One region of the Ensifer sp. Root31 genome, then DNA from elsewhere that is predicted to be linked to it. Evidence: riboswitches for the same ligand, from Rfam matches in the RefSeq annotation. Region 1 holds a riboswitch; each other region holds the start of a gene.

Region 1 (6,327 bases):
CAAGCAGTACCAGCGGCTGTTCGAGATGGAGGACGTCGAACTGACCTTCCACGAGGACGCGCTGCGCGAGATCGCCCGTCGCGCCATCGTGCGCAAGACCGGCGCCCGTGGCCTGCGCTCGATCATGGAAAAGATCCTGCTCGACACGATGTTCGAGCTGCCGACGCTCGAAGGCGTTCGCGAAGTCGTGATCTCCGACGAGGTGGTGAAGGGTGCGGCGCGGCCGCTCTACATCTATTCCGAGCGCTCGGAAGAGAAGGCGAACGTTTCGGCCTGATCGCAGGCCCACAGATCGGACCTGAAAAAGCCCGCCTCGTGCGGGCTTTTTCATGGCCTTGCACTTAGTTGTTGAGATGGCTTGCGCGGGGGACGATTTAACAATTCGGTTGTTGCTAAAGTGTCTTAACAACGCAATGATGTGACGATTCAGTAGAGGGCCTCGGCCGTTGCATATCCTTGAAGCCTCGTTTTCCGTCGCAAGGTACGCAACAGCAATAAAGCGTAGTCAGAAGGACCCGGCCACTGATGGTGGATGTTGCGGCGAGCCTTGAAAAGGACTCTCTAGCACTCCACTTTCATGTGGAAAATATGACAACCGGGAGTGCCGCTGTGGCTCCCGGGAACGGGCCCGAAATCGGGACGGAAAGGAAATGACATGACGAGCAAAACGTCTCCGGCGACTGAAAGCGCGACCTATCCGGTCTTGCCGCTTCGCGACATTGTAGTCTTCCCGCACATGATCGTGCCGCTCTTTGTCGGCCGTGAAAAGTCCATCCGTGCGCTTGAAGAAGTCATGGGGACCGACAAGCAGATCATGCTTGCCACCCAGATCAACGCGACGGACGACGATCCGGAAGCCTCGGCGATCTACCAGGTGGGCACGATTGCCAATGTCCTGCAGCTCCTGAAGCTGCCCGACGGCACCGTCAAGGTGCTGGTCGAAGGGCGCACGCGCGCCAAGATCGACAGCTACACGCCGCGCGAAGAATTCTACGAAGCGTCCGCACAGGCGCTCGACGAGCCGGAAGAAGATCCGGTCGAGATCGAGGCGCTCAGCCGCTCGGTCGTCTCCGAATTCGAAAGCTACGTGAAACTCAACAAGAAGATTTCTCCGGAAGTCGTCGGCGTCGCGAGCCAGATCGAAGATTATTCGAAGCTTGCCGACACCGTCGCATCGCATCTATCGATCAAGATCGTCGAAAAGCAGGAAATGCTGGAAACCACCAGCGTGAAGATGCGCCTGGAAAAGGCGCTCGGCTTCATGGAAGGTGAGATCTCCGTCCTGCAGGTGGAAAAGCGTATCCGTTCGCGCGTCAAGCGCCAGATGGAGAAGACCCAACGCGAGTACTACCTCAACGAACAGATGAAGGCGATCCAGAAGGAACTCGGCGACGGTGAAGACGGCCGCGACGAGATGGCCGAAATCGAAGAGCGCATCGCCAAGACCAAGCTTTCCAAGGAAGCGCGCGAAAAGGCCGACGCCGAGCTGAAGAAGCTGCGCCAGATGAGCCCGATGTCGGCGGAAGCAACCGTCGTGCGCAACTATCTGGATTGGCTGCTTGGCATGCCGTGGGGCAAGAAGTCCAAGATCAAGACCGATCTGAACCATGCCGAGGAAGTGCTCAACGTCGATCACTTCGGCCTCGACAAGGTCAAGGAGCGCATCGTCGAATATCTCGCCGTCCAGGCCCGTTCGACGAAGATCAAAGGCCCGATCCTGTGCCTCGTCGGCCCTCCGGGCGTCGGCAAGACTTCGCTTGCCAAGTCGATCGCCAAGGCGACCGGCCGCGAATACGTGCGCATGGCGCTGGGTGGCGTTCGTGACGAAGCCGAAATCCGCGGTCACCGCCGCACCTACATTGGCTCGATGCCCGGCAAGGTCGTCCAGTCGATGAAGAAGGCGAAGAAGTCCAACCCGCTCTTCCTGTTCGACGAGATCGACAAGATGGGCCAGGACTTCCGTGGCGACCCGTCCTCGGCTCTGCTGGAGGTGCTGGATCCAGAACAGAACTCGACCTTCATGGATCACTACCTTGAAGTCGAATACGATCTGTCCAACGTGATGTTCATCACCACGGCGAACACGCTGAACATTCCGGCGCCGCTGATGGACCGCATGGAAGTGATCCGTATTGCCGGCTACACCGAAGAGGAAAAGCTGGAAATCGCCAAGCGGCACCTGCTGCCGAAGGCGATCCGCGATCACGCGCTGCAGCCGAAAGAGTTTTCGGTCACCGACGGTGCGCTGATGGCGATCATCCAGACCTACACACGCGAAGCCGGCGTTCGTAACTTCGAGCGCGAACTGATGAAGCTCGCCCGCAAGGCGGTAACCGAGATCATCAAGGGCAAGGCCAAGGCAGTGGCAGTCACTGCCGGCAACATCCAGGACTACCTTGGCGTACCGCGTTATCGTCACGGCGAAGCCGAACGCGACGATCAGGTCGGTGTGGTCACAGGTCTTGCCTGGACCGAGGTCGGCGGCGAACTGCTGACGATCGAAGGCGTCATGATGCCCGGCAAGGGCCGCATGACCGTCACCGGCAACCTGCGCGACGTGATGAAGGAATCGATTTCGGCGGCGGCATCCTATGTCCGCTCGCGGGCGATCGACTTCGGCATTGAGCCGCCGCTGTTCGACAAGCGCGACATCCACGTGCACTTGCCGGAAGGCGCGACGCCCAAGGATGGCCCGTCGGCCGGTGTTGCCATGGCAACAGCGATCGTCTCTGTCATGACCGGTATTCCGATCTCCAAGGACGTGGCGATGACGGGTGAGATCACCCTTCGCGGCCGCGTGCTGCCGATCGGAGGACTGAAGGAAAAACTGCTGGCGGCCGTTCGCGGCGGCATCAAGAAGGTGCTGATCCCCGAGGAAAACGCCAAGGATCTCGCCGAGATCCCGGACAACGTGAAGAACGTGCTGGAGATCATCCCCGTTTCGCGGATGGGTGAAGTGCTCGAGCACGCTCTGGTCCGCGTCCCGGAGCCGATCGAATGGGACCCGGCAAATGAGCCGGCAACCGTCGCCGCGGTTGATTCGCAGGACGAAGCGGGCGCTTCCATCGCCCACTGATTGACAGGACCGGGCGGGTGCAATTGTGTTCCCGTCAGGCCCATTTGGCAGAAAAACAAGGAAGACCGGCCTCTGGCCGGTCTTTTTTGTTGTAAAAGCATGCTGCAAGCCTTGCATTCCAAGGGATTAGGCGCAATTGGGAATGGCAAGACGCGGGCGATGCGCAAGCCGCCGCGGCTTAAAAACACAGTCGTTTCGAACCATTTTGAAAGGGGTGGAAACATGAACAAAAATGAGCTCGTGTCTGCCGTTGCTGAGAAGGCCGGACTTTCCAAGACCGACGCATCTTCCGCAGTTGATGCAGTTTTCGAGACCATCCAGGCTGAACTTAAGGACGGTGGCGACATTCGCCTCGTCGGTTTCGGCAACTTCTCCGTTTCGCGTCGCGAAGCCTCCAAGGGCCGCAACCCGTCCACGGGCGCTGAAGTTGACATCCCGGCACGCAACGTTCCGAAGTTCACGGCCGGCAAGGGCCTGAAGGATGCCGTTAACGGCTGATAGGTTTGCTTGACGGCCGGATACGAGGCCGGCCGTCCAAGTCTTGAAGGGTTCGGTTCACGCCGGACCCTTTTGCGTTTCGGCTGCCCTTGCAGCAGCGCGGTCTTTGGTCTACGGCTCAGCCCTGTTCTCAGGGCGGGGTGAAACTCCCCACCGGCGGTAAGGGCTCAGCGCCGCGCGTCAAATATGACGCGCAACGGACGCTGTGACACTTGAAAGCTGCTGCATAATTTTCTCCTTAAATCGGATTGGATTTAAGGAATTATGCAGCAGGCCCAAGCCCGCGAGCACTTCAGGCGCTGTCGTGTCGGAAGGTTAGCAGATCCGGTGCGATTCCGGAGCCGACGGTCACAGTCCGGATGAAAGAGAATGATCGTGGGTGCGACGGGCGGGCGGTCCGTCGTCGCATCCTGCGCTCATGTGTCCTGATTTGTGTAGGTCCCTGTTTGCGGATGAAGGACATGAGCGAGACGACCCAAGCACTTTTCACCTCCCGTGCCATGGCCGGTGCGGCCTGGATGATACTGGCCGGCGTCGCCTTTGCTCTCCTGAATGTCGTCACGCAATGGATGACGATGCAACTCGGCTTTTCCGCCACCTCGACTGCCTTCTGGCAATATGCATTTGCACTCGTCTTCTCCCTGCCGTTCCTGTTTCGCGCCGGCCTGTCGGCCATGCGCACCGATTACCCCTGGCGTCACGTCATTCGCGTTGCCTTTGCGGCGCTCGGCGTAGGGGCCTGGGTTTCGGGCCTGGCTTCTGTTCCGATCTGGCAGGCGATCGCGCTGGTGATGACATCGCCATTTTTCATCATTCTTGGTGCGCGGCTCTTCCTGGGCGAACGCGTTGGTCCGGCACGCTGGGCAGCGGCGGCAGTCGGCTTTGCCGGCGCCACGATCATCCTGCAGCCCTGGTCGGAAAGCTTCACCCGGGCAGCGCTGCTGCCGGTTTTCTCGGCGCTGCTCTGGGGGGCGGCGTCGCTGATCACCAAGAGCCTGACAGGCATCGAGCGCCCTGAGACGATAACGGTCTGGTTGCTCGTGCTTCTGACGCCGATCAATGGTGTGCTGGCGCTGTCGGCAGGGTTTGTCGTGCCGAGTGGAACTATCCTTGCGCTATTGGTGCTGGCGGGGCTTTTGACCGTGGTGGCACAGTATCTGTTGACGCTTGCCTATACCGTCGCAGACGCAGCGTATGTGCAGCCTTTCGACGATCTCAAGCTACCGCTCAACGTTCTCGCCGGCTGGCTCGTCTTCGGTTATGCGCCGAGCGGCTATCTGTGGCTGGGGGCGGTCCTGATCCTCGGCGCCTCGCTTTTCATCATGCGCAACGAGATGAAACGCGAGCGCGCGACCGCGTAAGACAACGCTGCACAACAAAGGCGCGGGACTGTCATGCGCCTGTCATCGCCATCCCGCAGAACCCCCTTGTTTTGAATATTCGACATGGGGGATTTTTCATGACCATTTCATCATGCAGAACGGCACTTGCCGCCATACTTCTTGCGTCCGTTGCCTTTCCGGCTGCCGCCGAACCGGTGTTCAATCGTATTGCGTCCTTCGCCGTTGCCGACAATCTGCCGGAGGGCGATGCCCGCAAGGACGCGACATCCGCGGAAATCATTACCGCCACCGAAGACGGCAATACGCTGATCTATTCCGATAGCCCGGGCAAGCGCATCGGCCTTATCGATATCACCGACGCCAAGGCGCCGAAGGCGGCCGGTATCGTGTCGTTCGATGGCGAGCCGACCTCGGTAACCGTCGCCGGTACCAAGGCCCTGATCGCGGTCAACACACGCGAAAGCTTCACCAAGCCTTCCGGCTTTCTCGCTACCGTCGACGTTGCCTCGAAGAAGGTCGAGTCGACCTGCGATCTCGGCGGCCAGCCGGACTCCGTCGCGGTCAACAAGGACCGGACCATTGCTGCGATCGCGATCGAGAATGAGCGCGATGAAGAGGTCAACGACGGCAAGATCCCGCAGATGCCTGCCGGCGACCTGGTGATCCTGTCTCTGAAGGATGGTGGTGCCGATTGCGCGACGATCAAGCACGTGACCCTCACCGGTCTTGCCGAGGTTGCAGGCGACGACCCGGAGCCGGAATTCGTGTCCTTCAACGGCAAGGACGAGATTGCGCTGACGCTGCAGGAGAACAACCACATCGTCATCATCGACGGCAAGTCGGCGACGGTAAAGACGCATTTCTCCGCTGGCGCGGTCGACCTTAGGGACATCGACGCCAAGCGTGACGGCGCTATCGCCTTCATGGACGAGCAACCGGGCCGCAAGCGCGAGCCTGACGCCGTCAAGTGGCTCGACGACAATCGCATCGTCGTCGCCAACGAAGGTGACTATGAGGGCGGTTCGCGCGGCTTCACCATCTTCGATACGGCCGGTAAGGTCCTGTTCGAATCGGGTGCGAGTTTCGAACACGAGATCGCTTCGATCGGCCACTATCCCGAGAAGCGCTCGTCGGCCAAGGGCGTCGAGCCGGAAGGCCTCGAGGCTGCCAAGTTCGGCGAAGACAATCTGTTCTTCGTGCTTGCCGAACGTGCATCCGTCGTCGGCGTTTACAAGGACACCGGCGCCGAGCCGGAACTGCTGCAATTGCTGCCGTCGGGCATCTCGCCGGAGGGTGCCGTCGCGATCCCGTCGCGCAATCTGCTTGCGACCACCAACGAGGTCGATCTCGGCGAAGACGGCGGCGCTCGCTCGCATGTGATGATCTACGAGCGTGGCGAAGGTGAAGCCG
Region 2 (6,327 bases), on a different contig from region 1:
GTCGATGAACAAGGGCGGGCACTGGCCGTTTACCGCTGCCTACAACCGGGATGGCCGCATCACGCCGGAGAAGCTGATCGATGCGGTCAAGGCCGGCGGCGGCACCGACAACGAGATCTGCCTGGAGCTGTCCTTCCGCGAGCGGGAACCGACCGACCACAACGTTGTGGAGATGATCCGCGAATCCGTGGAGTTCTGGGAGCCCTACATCGATACCGGGTTCAACCGATCATCAAAATCACACTGAAATATCACAAAGTATCATTAGCTAGATTGAAATATAACATAAAGGTGTTATCTTCTCAGGTGTGATGTCGCGCTCTCGCGGCATCGGGATCGAGGCGGATGACGATGAAGCCGGAAGACAGGCGACAGGCGATCATGGATGTTTTGATGGAGGCCGGCACGGCGTCCGTCGAGGATCTGTCACTCCGTTTCGGCGTCAGCAAGATGACGGTGCATCGCGACCTCGACGATCTCGAACAGGCTGGCCTGTTGCGCAAGGTGCATGGCGGCGCTTCGATCCAGTCGAGCCCGCAGTTCGAAAGCGATTTCCGCTACCGCGAGAAGATTGCCGCCGCCGAGAAGAACCGCATTGCCGAATATGCGGCGAGCCTGATCGAGCCGGGGCAGAGCATCCTCATCGACGACAGTTCGACGGCCGGCGCGATTGCCGGCTGCATCAGGGACATCAGGCCGCTGACCGTCATCACCAACAACCTCGGCGTCATCACCGGTCTGTCCGGTGCGCCCGGCATCAACGTCATCGCGCTCGGCGGCCAGTACAGCAAGAAGTTCAACGGCTTTTTCGGCATCGTCACCGAAGAGGCGCTGCGCTCGCTGCGCGTCGATATCGCCTTCCTCTCCAGCTCCGCAGTCGCGGGAACGGCAGCCTTCCACCAGGACCAGGAGGTCGTGCAGGCCAAGCGGCTGATGGTGAAGTCGGCGGCGCGCAAATATCTCATGGTCGATCACGACAAGTTCGGGCGTTCCGCCCTGCATTTCCTGACAGGGCTCGACGCCTTCGATGCGGTGCTGACCGGCGCCGAGGTGGCGGATGAGCATGCCGCGACGCTCCGCGAGGCCGGAATCCCCCTGGTGACGGTCGACAATCGAAAAGCATCGGAGAAAGCATGAACAAGCCGCAGCTCTGGGTGGGCACAAGCTGGAAGATGAACAAGACGCTGGCGGAGGCCATGGTCTTTGCCGAGAGGCTGGCCGCAGCGGACGGAGCGCGCGACGAGCGCATCCAGCGTTTCGTCATTCCACCCTTTACCGCCGTCAGACAGGTCAAGGAACGGCTCGTGCAAACGGGCGTCAAGGTCGGTGCGCAGAACATGCATTGGGACGACGCCGGCGCCTGGACCGGCGAGGTTTCGCCGGTGATGCTGAGGGACTGCAACCTCGATGTGGTCGAGCTTGGCCATAGCGAACGGCGCGAGCACTTCGGCGAGACCGACCGTACCGTGGGCCTGAAGACGGCAGCGGCGGTGCGCCACGGCCTGGTGCCGCTGATCTGCATTGGCGAGACGCTCGCCGAGCGCGAGGCGGGCGAGGCGGATGCCGTCCTGAAGCGGCAGGTTGAAGGCGCGCTGGAACTGCTGGAAGGCGACGCGCGCAAGGCGACGATCCTGCTCGCCTACGAGCCGGTCTGGGCCATCGGCGTCAACGGCATTCCGGCAACATCAGACTATGCCGACGAGCGCCATAAGCGGATCGCCGACGTGGCGCAAGGCGCGCTCGGCGTGCGCGTTCCCGTCCTCTACGGCGGCAGCGTCAATCCCGGCAATTGCGAAGAACTGATCACCCAGGGGCACATCGACGGCCTGTTCATCGGCCGCTCCGCCTGGGACGTCAATGGCTATCTCGACATTCTGCAGCGCGTCTCGAAGGCGATCTGAGCCCTCGTACCCCGCAGATCAACAAGACGGAAAGGAACAATCATGAAGATCGCAATCGGAGCAGACAGCGCCGGCAAGCCCTTGCTCGACGTCATCGCCGCCCATCTCAAGGGCAAGGCCGACCTCGAAGTCAGCGACCTCAGCCAGTCCGGTTTCTACGCCGACCTGTCGCAGAAGCTGGCGCAGACCATCGTCGATGGCGACAACGAGCGCGGCATCCTGTTCTGCGGCACCGGTATCGGCGTCTGCATCTCGGCCAACAAGGTGCCGGGCATCCGCGCCGCGCTGACCCACGACACCTATTCCGCTGAGCGGGCGGCAAAGTCGAACAACGCACAGATCATCACCATGGGCGCGCGCGTCATCGGGCCGGAGCTGGCGAAGTCGATCGTTGATACCTGGCTCGCCTCCGAATTCGACGCGAACGGCCCGTCGGCCGGCAATGTCGACGCGATCGATCGTCTCGACGCGGCGAAGTAAGCGAGCCAACTGCTAGAGCGTTTCCGGTTTAAACGGAGCCACAGACCCGCTCTATCTCTTTGTTTTTACGCATTTCCTGGCGGAAAGCCGATTCGCACTTTTCCTGGAAATGCTCTAATACCGCAATGCACGTTGATCCTCCCTCGCGCATCGCGGCGAGACGCCCGGCAGAGATGCCGGGCGTCTTTTCCTGATTTGCCACTGCCTAATTCGTTTCAGCGTCGTTTGCGCGTCATGTTTGAGGCGCGGCGCTGTCGGGTGTTTTGGCAGACCGCCGGGGCACTGCCGGCTTGACGAAGCTTCTGTAAATATTTGAACATGCTTGCATATCGTCACGTCAGCGAGGAATGCCGCCCCATGCCCGACGCCCCAACGACACCGCCGCATGCCGGAAGCCACCGCCTGGCGCGCATGAGCGGCCGCGACACGCACGAACACCACCGCACAGCCACGACGCTCGAGCTTCTGTTCGACCTGACCTTCGTCATCGCCTTCAGCCTTGCGGCATCGCAGCTTGCGCATCTGATGGCCGAAGGACATTTCAAGGCGGGGCTGATCGGCTTCTTCTTCGCCAGCTTCGCCATCTGCTGGGCCTGGATCAATTTCACCTGGTTTGCTTCCGCCTATGACACCGACGACTGGGTGTTCCGGTGCGTGACCATGGTGCAGATGGTCGGCGTGCTGATCCTGGCGATCGGCCTTCCCGCCATGTTCCGCTCGGTCGACGAGGGTGCCCATCTCGACAATGGCGTGATGGTGCTCGGATACGTCGTCATGCGGGTGGCGATGATCTTCCAGTGGCTGCGCGCCGCCGGCCAAGATCCGGCACGACGGCAGGCCTGCATGACCTATGTGGTAGCGATCACGGTTGCGCAACTCGGCTGGGTCGTGCAGATCTTCGTCGACTTCTCGATCGTTGTCACCTTCGCCATGGTCGTGGCGCTCACCGTCATCGAGATGCTCGGGCCCTATATCGCCGAGACGCGGCATGGCGGCACGCCCTGGCATGCCCACCATATTGCGGAACGCTACGGCCTTCTGGCAATCATCGCGCTCGGAGAAGGCGTCGTCGGCACGGTCGCCTCGATCACGGCGGTGGTGGATGGGGAGGGCTGGAACCTCGACGTGGCGCTCGTCTGCCTTGCGGGCACCGGGCTTACCTTCGGCATGTGGTGGATCTATTTCCTGTTGCCGAGTGCCGAGGTCCTGCACGTGCACCGCAGACGCTCCTTCGTCTGGGGCTATGGTCACATGTTCATTTTCGCCGCGATCGTTGCGACCGGTGCGGGCCTGCATGTCGCCGCCTATTACATCGAGCACAAGGCGCATATCGGGTCGCTTGCGACCGTGTTGACGGTGGCGGTCCCGGTCGCGGCCTATATCGCTCTGGTCTACGGCATGTATGCCTATCTGCTGCGGCAGTCGGAACCGCTTCATGCCTGGCTGCTCGCCGGCACGATGCTGCTGCTTGCGGCGTCGATCGCGGCCGCGATGGCGGGCGTCGACATGGCGATCTGCCTGATCATTCTGATGTTTGCGCCGTTCGTGACCGTCGTCGGTTTCGAGGCGGTCGGTCATCGCCACCGGATGGCGGCGCTGGAACGGTGCCTTGATGAGGCAGAGCCGGTGCATTGAACGCCGGGAATTGGCTATTCGAAACAGCGGTTTGCCGGCTGTTGCTGGCGGCTTGATTCAGGTGGTTCAGAGGTTGATTCAAGCAGGCGCCGCGAAGCGGCTCGATGGTTGCGCATCGGAGCGCTGAGCGAGCCTTGCCCCTCACCCTAGCCTTCTCCCCGCAGGCGGGGAGAAGGTGGCCGGCAGGCCGGATGAGGGGTGGCGGCCGGATACGGCGCGGGCTTGCGGCCCGCCAGCAGATCAGGCGTTGAGCAGCGCCAGCTTGGCGCGGGCGTCGAGGATCTGGGCGCAGGCATTGGCGGCTTCTTCGCCCTTGGCGACGAAGTGTTCGCGGAAGAAGGCGATCAGCGGCGCGCTTTCCTGGAAATTGTGCGGCGTCAGCACGGCCGACAGCACCGGCACGTCGGTATCGAGCTGGACGCGCATCATACCGTCGAGCACCGTGCCAGCGACGAAGTCATGGCGGTAGATGCCGCCATCGACGACGAAGGCGGTGCCGAGGATCGCGGCGTAACGGCCGGTCCTGGCAAGCTTCTGCGCGTGCAGCGGGATTTCCAGCGCGCCTGGCACGTCGAAGATCTCGACGTCGGCGGCACTGCCGCCGAACTTCGTCCATTGGGCGACGAAGGCATCGACACAGCGGTCGACGATGTCGGCGTGCCAGCGGGCACGGACAATCGCAATCTTGGCGGTGGGGTGGGAAAGAATAGTCATGGTCTCAAGCCTTCCAGGGTTTGGCGTTTCCAATTTTCCCGTCGGGCGAACATGCACGCGCGCGAAACCCCGGTGTGGGGTCCACGTTCCTGCTTGCTCTCTTCCATCCGGACTGTGACCGTCGGCTCCGGAATCTGACCGGATCTGCTGACCTCCGAAGTAGACCTCCGAAGCGCTCGCGGGCTTCGATCTTTCGATCGCTACCGCCGGTGGGGAGTTTCACCCCGCCCTGAGAACAAGAGCGACTATATAGATCGGCCGTGCCTGGTCAAACGCATGACGCGACGAAAATCCGGGAAATCGCGACAGATTTTTTCCGTGCCGTATCGCTCCCGGACAAATCTGTTCCCGTCGGGAGCCGCCGTAGTCTGACCTCGGCCGCGTGCCGCGTCGCCGCCACGAGACATTTATCTGCGGACGCGACGCGGGGCTTCGTCTTCGGCGGCGATCGCGCGTGCGGACCAATGGAGCAGCGCCTGCCTGTCATCAAGGCAAGTGACCGGTGCTTCGTAGTAGCGGTGCACGACCACCGGTTTGCCGCCCTTGTTGTAGGTGAACGGCTGACATCCTTCGCTGAGAAGCGCATCTCTCAGGGGCTGATCAACCCTGAAATAGAGGCGATCCTTGATGCTGATGGCGAACTGGCGATCAGCGACAAGATAGGCCCAACCGCCGAAGAAGCGGCCTATGTCAACGGGACCGATATCCGCGAGTTCTTCGTGGATATGGGTGACGAACGCACTCGGCTGCGCTTTAGTCATGGCGGCCGCCGGTGCAAAATGCGCTGTTTTTCATTCGACGGTTCAGGCAATCTCTCCACGGCATGTGCAAGGCAGCTACTGCATGTTTCCTTAAATCCTATTCGATTTAGGGATAAAAACATGCAGCACTTCAAAGCGCTACAGCGACCTTTGCGCGTAACAAGACGCACGCGCTGTAGGGGGACGCTGGAGATCTACTCGCGGATGACGAGCAGGTCCTTGGCGGCAAAGCGGAGCGTGACGTTCGAGCCGAAGGCCGGCGGCGTCAGGCCGGGGTCGTTGAACATGTCGAAGGAGATGACGTCGCCGCCGATGCGCAGCTTGGTGCGGATGACCGAGCCGAGGAAGCTGGTCGAAACCACCTCGCCGGTCAGCGCGGTGTCGCCCCTGGCGCTGTCGGCGATCGAGCCTGCCTCCGGGCGCAGCGCCAGCGAAATGTTGTCGCCACCCTTCATGCCGGCGATCGGCTCCTTCAGCGACACCTGCTGGTTGCCGATGGTGACAGCACCGGCGGCCGGGTCGGCGACCTTGGCTTCGATGATGTTGAGCGTGCCGACGAAGGAGGCGACGAATCGGGTCGCAGGGGTGTTGTAGATCTCGAACGGCGTGCCGATCTGGTCGGCTCGCCCGGAATTCATGACGACGATGCGGTCGGAGATCGACAGGGCTTCTTCCTGGTCATGGGTGACGAAGACAGTGGTGATGCCGAGCTGCTGCTGGATCTGGCGGATTTCCTCGCGCAGCGACACGCGGATCTTGGCGTCGAGCGCCGACAGCGGCTCGTCGAGCAGCAGCACCTGCGGCTTGACGGCGAGGGCGCGCGCGAGCGCCACGCG
Region 3 (6,327 bases), on a different contig from region 1:
CGATCCTGTTTACCGCAATTTTCTTCAATACCGCGTGGGTGGTCCTGATGGCCGTGTATGTTGCCTATGCCGTTCAGAACCTCAGCATGAGTGCCACTCAGGTCGGCATTGCGTTGGGAGTTGATGGGGTCGGTATGATTATAGGAGCCATGATCGTGCCAATCCTCGGGCGGCGCTTCTCGATTGGAACCATGATCGTTCTGGGGCCGCTTGGAGGATTTTGTGGAGCTTGCCTAATGTTGCTGACGTTGTGGTTTCCGTCATTCTGGCTGGTATGTGCCAGTTTCTTCATGTTTGGAGTCGGGCCAATCCTTTGGACCATCACGACGATGACACTGCGCCAAGCAGTCACGCCTAACGTCATGCTTGGTCGGGTCTCTGCGCTGATAATGACCGCCACCTATGGTTCAAGGCCGCTCGGGGCTGCGATCGGCGCTCTAGTCGCTGGCTACTTCGGCGTTGCGACATGTTTATTCGTGGCAACGGGGGGATTCTTGATCCAGTTTCTCATTATCCTCCTTTCGCCAGTGTTGGGATTGCGTGCCCTGCCGGATGAACCGGAGACTGTCATTGCATAAGCTACCTTTAAGGGCAGGTTTAACGGCCGGTCGTCGCGGAAACCCTAAATTCAGCGACAGATTGCTCGGCGCTGGAAAAATAAGAGGAATTTGTGTCGCAAAACTTTTGCAAAAGTCGAGCTTTCGCGACCGAGTTTTGCGACGCGTCTGACGTCCGCTTCGTGCCGATTGCGGACGACGATCCATGTCTGCGAAGCGAACAGTGAAATCTTACGCTCTCCTTTCGACCCATGCTTCGCCTTTCGGCCCAAACGCGGACTTATCCGGCAGTCACGGCGCGTCCCGCTTGCTATAAAGTCAACGCTAAGCTAGCTTCCGCCGGTCTTCAGGGCGGGGTGAAACTCCCCACCGGCGGTATTGGAAGCAATTCCGGAGCCCGCGAGCGCCTTCCGTAAGGAAGGGTCCAGCAGATCAGGTTAGATGCCTGAGCCGACGGTCACAGTCCGGATGAAAGAAGATAATGGGCCGAAGGTGTGTTCTTGCAAACGCGCCCATACGTTCCATTGATGCCCAGAGGACGCATTTGTCTAACAAAGGATGCGTTCACATGAACAAACACAATTTTTCCTTATCGTCGCCAGCCCTACGCCTGCATGGATCATGCGGAGGGCCGCGCTAATGTATACAGGTATCGTCAAGGCCGTTCGCCCCCTTACCGGTGTAACGCCCTATGCGGGTCATACCCAATTCGCGATCGACTTCACCGACGAGCTGCTGGCTGACTTGAAGATTGGCGCAAGCGTCAGCGTCGAGGGTACCTGCATGACGGTAGCCGGGCTTGCAGGCCCTCGCGTGACCTTCGAGGCGATGTCGGCAACACTCAACCGCACAAACCTTCGCCGCTTCAAGTCGGGTGACGTCGTGAACATCGAGCGATCCGCGAGAATGAACGAGGAAGTAGGCGGGCATCTGATGGCGGGCCATGTCGCCACAACGGCCGAGGTAGTGGAACTTTCCGTTCGCGAGGAAGGGGCCTTCATCCGGTTCCACGTACCCGCGAAGTGGGCGAAATATATCTTCCCCCGCGGGTTCCTGGGCGTGAACGGCTGTAGTCTGACAGTGGCCGAAGTTGAGGACAATGTTGTTACCATCAACCTCATTCCGGAAACGCTTCGGCAAACGACATTCGCCAGTTACCAGCCCGGCGACCTCCTCAACATTGAGGTTGATCACCAGACCGTGGTGCTTTTCGATGTGGTTGAGAGGACTATAGCGGGAAGCCTTTCTCGCATAAGTGCAGCCGCCTTGGTATAGTGGAGGAGCGGTAGTGTACACCACACCTTCGTCCAATTTCGCGGTCGTCGTAGGCCAGTTCAATGACGAAGTCACCTGAGTCTGCTCGAATGGGCGCTCGACTACCGGGCTTCGCAGTCAATTGAAGTAGGTAAAAAGAACATCCACCGTGCGCCGGGTGCCGTTGAGGTTCCTATGATCGCCTGAGCTGTCGCAAAAGTCGGTCGCGAATCTCCGGCTTTTGCGACAGACTTTTGCGACCGGTTTTCCCTTTGTGATTCAGAGCGCCTTTTCAGTCGCAAAACTTAGGATTTTTGCGGATCCATAATGCGTCTGTCTGCGATAGTCAGTATGGCCGCAAGTGCTAAGGTGATGCCGAACACCAGCATAGTTCTGGCCGATCCTGCGATTTCAAACTCCATTGCTGCCAGGGGTAGAACGGCGAGAACCGTCAAATTATTGAGGCTTTCTGAAACCGACAGCACCTGACCCTTGTCGTCCTCGCTTCGAGTGGCGAGCATTGAAGTACTGGTCGGTGCGGCTAGTCCAAGCGCAAAGCCCCAAATGGTCAGGAAAGCCAGTCCTCCCCCTAGCGGCAATGGTGCGATCATAAATATGCTAACCGCTACGCTCAGGAGCAGCAACGCAGCCATGAGCGTCCGTTCGTCTCCTCGAAAGAGGTGGACAACTCGCCCAACCCCGAGATTTCCGAGCAGAAGTCCGAGGCCGAATGCGGAGACCGAGACGCCGACGATCCCGACGCTGAGGTCATGGCGTTGTCGTAGAACCTCGCCGGCAAGCAGGAAGCCAGCGACGGCCGTTCCGTTCCAGAGACCTTTTGCGACCAACGGGCGTGTAATGCTTCCTTTGGTGATCCAGCCGAAGCACCGCATCTTTGTTTCGGAATGGCCAGCTGCGCGCTTCGGGAGAAGGCGATGGGCAACACTGAGCGTCAACAGGCAGCCCCCTGCAGTCGTAAGGAAGGGCGCGCGCCAATCGAACGTTTCTGTCAGGATGCCGGCGATTACAGGACCAGCGACAATTCCGAACGTCATCCCCACCATGACAGTGCCCATGGCAGCGGATTGCCGATGCGTGGGGATGATGTCGGCCACCAACGCGAATGCCGTTGGAACAAGCGCCGCCGATGCCAAGCCGCCAAATATCCGAAGAACAATGGCAACGCCGAAGCTGGGAGCTACAGTCAATGCAAATCCATCGATCGCGAACAATGCAAGCGAGACTAGTAAGAGGCGACGGCGGTCGATGCGATCAGACAGAAGGCCGAAGATTGGTGCTGCCACGGCATAGGAGAGGGCGTAGCTGGACACGAGCCAAGAGGCGTGTGCCGGCGTGGTGTCGAAGGCGGTCGCCAAAGGCGAGAGCATTGTCGAAAGCATGAATTCGGTCGCTCCCACAAAGAAGACCGCAAGAGCAAGGGCAGGCAAAAGGAATCGTGAAGGCACGATTGTCCTCCTTAAATAATAGAGCTGGAAGAAAGCCGGCGCACGATACCCACGAGGGCATTCGCAACGCCGGAGCGAATTGATTTGGGAGATTTATGAACGTCTTTTAGGGACGTGAGAGCAGTGCCGGCTTTATGACTGGGGCACTGCGGTGCGAGTTTGCGTCTGCACTCGCTGGGGCTATGCAAGCCCAACTGTTCAATAGCAGGGAAACACAACAATCTCAATGTGTTTCCGCTACGCGTAAATATCCCGATTAGAGCGACGATTTCGCGCCTGACCTATGCGATGTTCTTTGCGGCGCAGTAATGCGGTTCATCGGATGATCGGGCGCGATTTTCGGGCCTCGAGAAGCAGGCTGAGCGCCCAACGGTTCCCACGAGGGTGGCTCAATTCGCACGATAGCAATCATTCAATTGATAATTGGATTGATTTATTGAGCTATCGCCGCCATCTGTATGAAGCATACTTCTAACAATCAGAGGGATGCGCCCAAACAAAAACTAAGGAATACAGCCGTGAGTAATTTGAGCCTCCCAGTCACCGTCCGGACCGATAACGAAGGCAAGCGCCTCGCCTCGGCTGGCAACATCTACCGCGTTCTTGCCAGCGGCGCTGAGACGCACGGTCGATATGCTCTGCTTGAATCCCTCGTTAAGCCAGGCCAGGGCGCGCCATTTCATCTGCATGAACGTGAGGAGGAGGCGTTTTTCGTGCTGGAAGGAGAAATGGTCTTCTTCACTGAGAATGAAAGGATCCATGCCCCAACAGGGACTTTTCTTAATTGCCCGGTGAACTCCGTGCGTGGTTTCCGCAACGAGTCAGATAAGCTGGCGCGAATTTTGATCCTCCTGGCTCCGTCAGGTCTGGAGGAAATGTTTGAGGAAGATGGCGTCGTCCTTGAACAGACCGGGGCCTTTCGCGACACCGAGATCAAGGACGGCCGGCCAATGTCCTGCCCGGTTATTTCTGAACGCTTCGGTATCGTGAACTTAACAAAGCCCATCCCCGAGCCCGCCAGCTGATGGACTGAGGCATGTGCATCAACGTCTCTGAATATGGGGCGTTGCGTCTGCTCCGTAACGGAACTGGTACGCTGAGCATTCGTTCAGCGTACGATGGGATCGATCCGGAAGGGGCAAAACGAACTTCTAAGCGCATGCTTTGTCAGGCCACAGATACTCTCCGGCCCGCAATATTGTGCGCTCCGCGCCAGTGGTGATGTAGAAGCTCCGGTGGCGCATCCAGCCCTTCATTTCGTCGCTCGGCGATGGCACTCCCGAGGTGGACGGTGTTCCAGTAGATGATGATTGCGCTGCGCAGGTGAGCCCGGCGATCCTTTAATGCTGCCTCTGCGCGGGGTCAGGGATTTCACTCTGCGGCCAATACGAAGCGCAAGGAGCGTTTCGTCCTCGTTGATACCGATCCGGGTGGGCGCTACATGTCAGCGTCGAAATTCCACTCTATGACAACGCCCACTCGACGCTGGCGATCTCGCGCAACGCAATCGTTAGAGCGTTCTGGCTGGGGTGGGAGCGAGCTTGCGTAGCAGATGGCTCGGCTAAATCTTGCCGGCGCATAGTAGCTGGACAGTGGAAAAGATCAGGCCATTTGCAACGATCAGTTCCTCGCCAATTTTGCCGCCAACAACCCTGCGCAGGTCTTTTGGTGTCCCGGAGGGAGTAAACACGTAAATCCGTTTTAAAGGGCAGGACGCTAATGCGCAGCACGAGCCAATATTCGAGCATGCGTTGATCCCAAAGAGATGATCTGTGAAGTCGACTGTTTCAGCGTATCGTTCTCTCATCCGTTGGCCGGTCTATCATGGCGCCGCCGGAACTTTCTGATCGGCGAGCCGAATGCGGTAAGCGCAACGACGGGCCCCAGCGAGGATATGTTCGTCTCGTTGAACCGAGACGTCATTCCCTAAGATCTCCTGGAAAATCGCCAACTCAGCTCTGCAGAAACCTTGGCAGAGTTGTGCTGCAGCGCAAATCGGACAGTGATTCTCCACAAGAAGCCAGCCATCGCCGTCATCGGCTACGGTACATTCCGCCATGTATCCCTCGCGCGACCTGATGGCGGTCAGTCTCATGAGACGATCCTCGGTACTCGTCGCACCGGCGACAGCTAGAGCATATGATCTTCGCGTTTCCAGTTCTCGGGCGGCGATGAGTTGCTCCAGTGCGCCTTCGCCAAACAAACCGCGGATACCGTGGATCAATCCGATCGTGAGTTCTGCATGCGTATCGGGAAAACGGGACCTGGCGGCCTCTGTAAGATGCCAGACTTGCTTCGGTCGTCCGACTCCGAGCGCAACACTCTGAGACACCACAAGACCGTCATCGCTAAGTTTGAGCAACAGTTGACGAGCATTCTCGCCACTGGTGCCGAGGCGCTGTCCCACCTGCGCCGCCGTTTGTGGCCCCCGCATCTTGAGTTCGAGGAGCACGCGCTCGCCAGCATGACCGCGTTGTTTTTCCAAGCTATAGGTTGACATATTGCCCGTTGGAGATATTTTTCAAAGTTACATCTTGTTAAATACGCCAGCTTGAAGAGTTGGGCAAGTCGGAGCTCAGTATGCTGTTTCAGCTGGAACCGCCTCCATCCATCGTGGATCCTGCCCACGGGCTGGGGAAATTCAAACCGCGCGGCAGATATTGGTCTGGTTTCAGCGCGCCGGACCGAAAGAAACGAACGATGACTGATCCTGCCGGCATCCTGCTGTTTAAAATCGTAGTGTGCACGGGCTTTGCGCTTTGGAGCTTGCTTGCTGCACTAAATAATTTCGTGGGCTTTTCGGCATCGGTAATGGCGATTGCGCGGACCACGTCTATGGCGCCTCTGAAGGACGATCCGGCGATCACAACCGCGTTCGATCATCGCGCGCTTGGCGGGCTGATCCTTGCCCGGGCGGCGGTGGTTGGGGTGATGGTCCTACAGGTCTTGGCGGGGTTTCTTCTGACTATCGGAAGTCTCGCTTTCGCCGGACTTCCATTGCTCCCCGGGTTCCTCTCAGCACCGAGCATGGCCAGCGCAGGGCTGGCCAT

Evidence for each region. A riboswitch is a leader RNA that binds a small molecule or an ion and turns the genes downstream of it on or off. The one in region 1 is predicted to bind FMN.
Region 2: it holds a riboswitch for FMN, as region 1 does, so the genes downstream of both, ASD00_RS31975 (6,7-dimethyl-8-ribityllumazine synthase) here and ASD00_RS34735 (DMT family transporter) in region 1, are expected to answer to the same signal.
Region 3: it holds a riboswitch for FMN, as region 1 does, so the genes downstream of both, ASD00_RS17720 (riboflavin synthase) here and ASD00_RS34735 (DMT family transporter) in region 1, are expected to answer to the same signal.

Annotation. Positions count from the first base shown of each region.
Region 1 covers NZ_LMCO01000066.1:91,361-97,687, reverse strand. Annotated here, with positions in the region: gene clpX (ATP-dependent Clp protease ATP-binding subunit ClpX) at 1-277, shown strand, start outside; gene lon (endopeptidase La) at 656-3,076, shown strand; gene hupB (DNA-binding protein HupB) at 3,299-3,574, shown strand; FMN riboswitch at 3,697-3,949, shown strand; gene ASD00_RS34735 (DMT family transporter) at 4,036-4,935, shown strand; gene ASD00_RS34730 (esterase-like activity of phytase family protein) at 5,034-6,327, shown strand, end outside.
Region 2 covers NZ_LMCO01000056.1:88,874-95,200, forward strand. Annotated here, with positions in the region: gene ASD00_RS31950 (TIM barrel protein) at 1-247, shown strand, start outside; gene ASD00_RS31955 (DeoR/GlpR family DNA-binding transcription regulator) at 352-1,137, shown strand; gene ASD00_RS31960 (triose-phosphate isomerase) at 1,134-1,901, shown strand; gene ASD00_RS31965 (RpiB/LacA/LacB family sugar-phosphate isomerase) at 1,944-2,381, shown strand; gene ASD00_RS31970 (low temperature requirement protein A) at 2,739-4,016, shown strand; gene ASD00_RS31975 (6,7-dimethyl-8-ribityllumazine synthase) at 4,257-4,730, opposite strand; FMN riboswitch at 4,822-4,971, opposite strand; gene ASD00_RS31980 (TfoX/Sxy family protein) at 5,138-5,491, opposite strand; gene ASD00_RS31985 (ABC transporter ATP-binding protein) at 5,686-6,327, opposite strand, start outside.
Region 3 covers NZ_LMCO01000018.1:945-7,271, forward strand. Annotated here, with positions in the region: gene ASD00_RS17715 (MFS transporter) at 1-578, shown strand, start outside; FMN riboswitch at 896-1,041, shown strand; gene ASD00_RS17720 (riboflavin synthase) at 1,197-1,832, shown strand; gene ASD00_RS17725 (MFS transporter) at 2,117-3,277, opposite strand; gene ASD00_RS17730 (cupin domain-containing protein) at 3,796-4,302, shown strand; gene ASD00_RS17735 (metalloregulator ArsR/SmtB family transcription factor) at 5,100-5,777, opposite strand; gene ASD00_RS17740 (DUF2165 family protein) at 5,858-6,327, shown strand, end outside.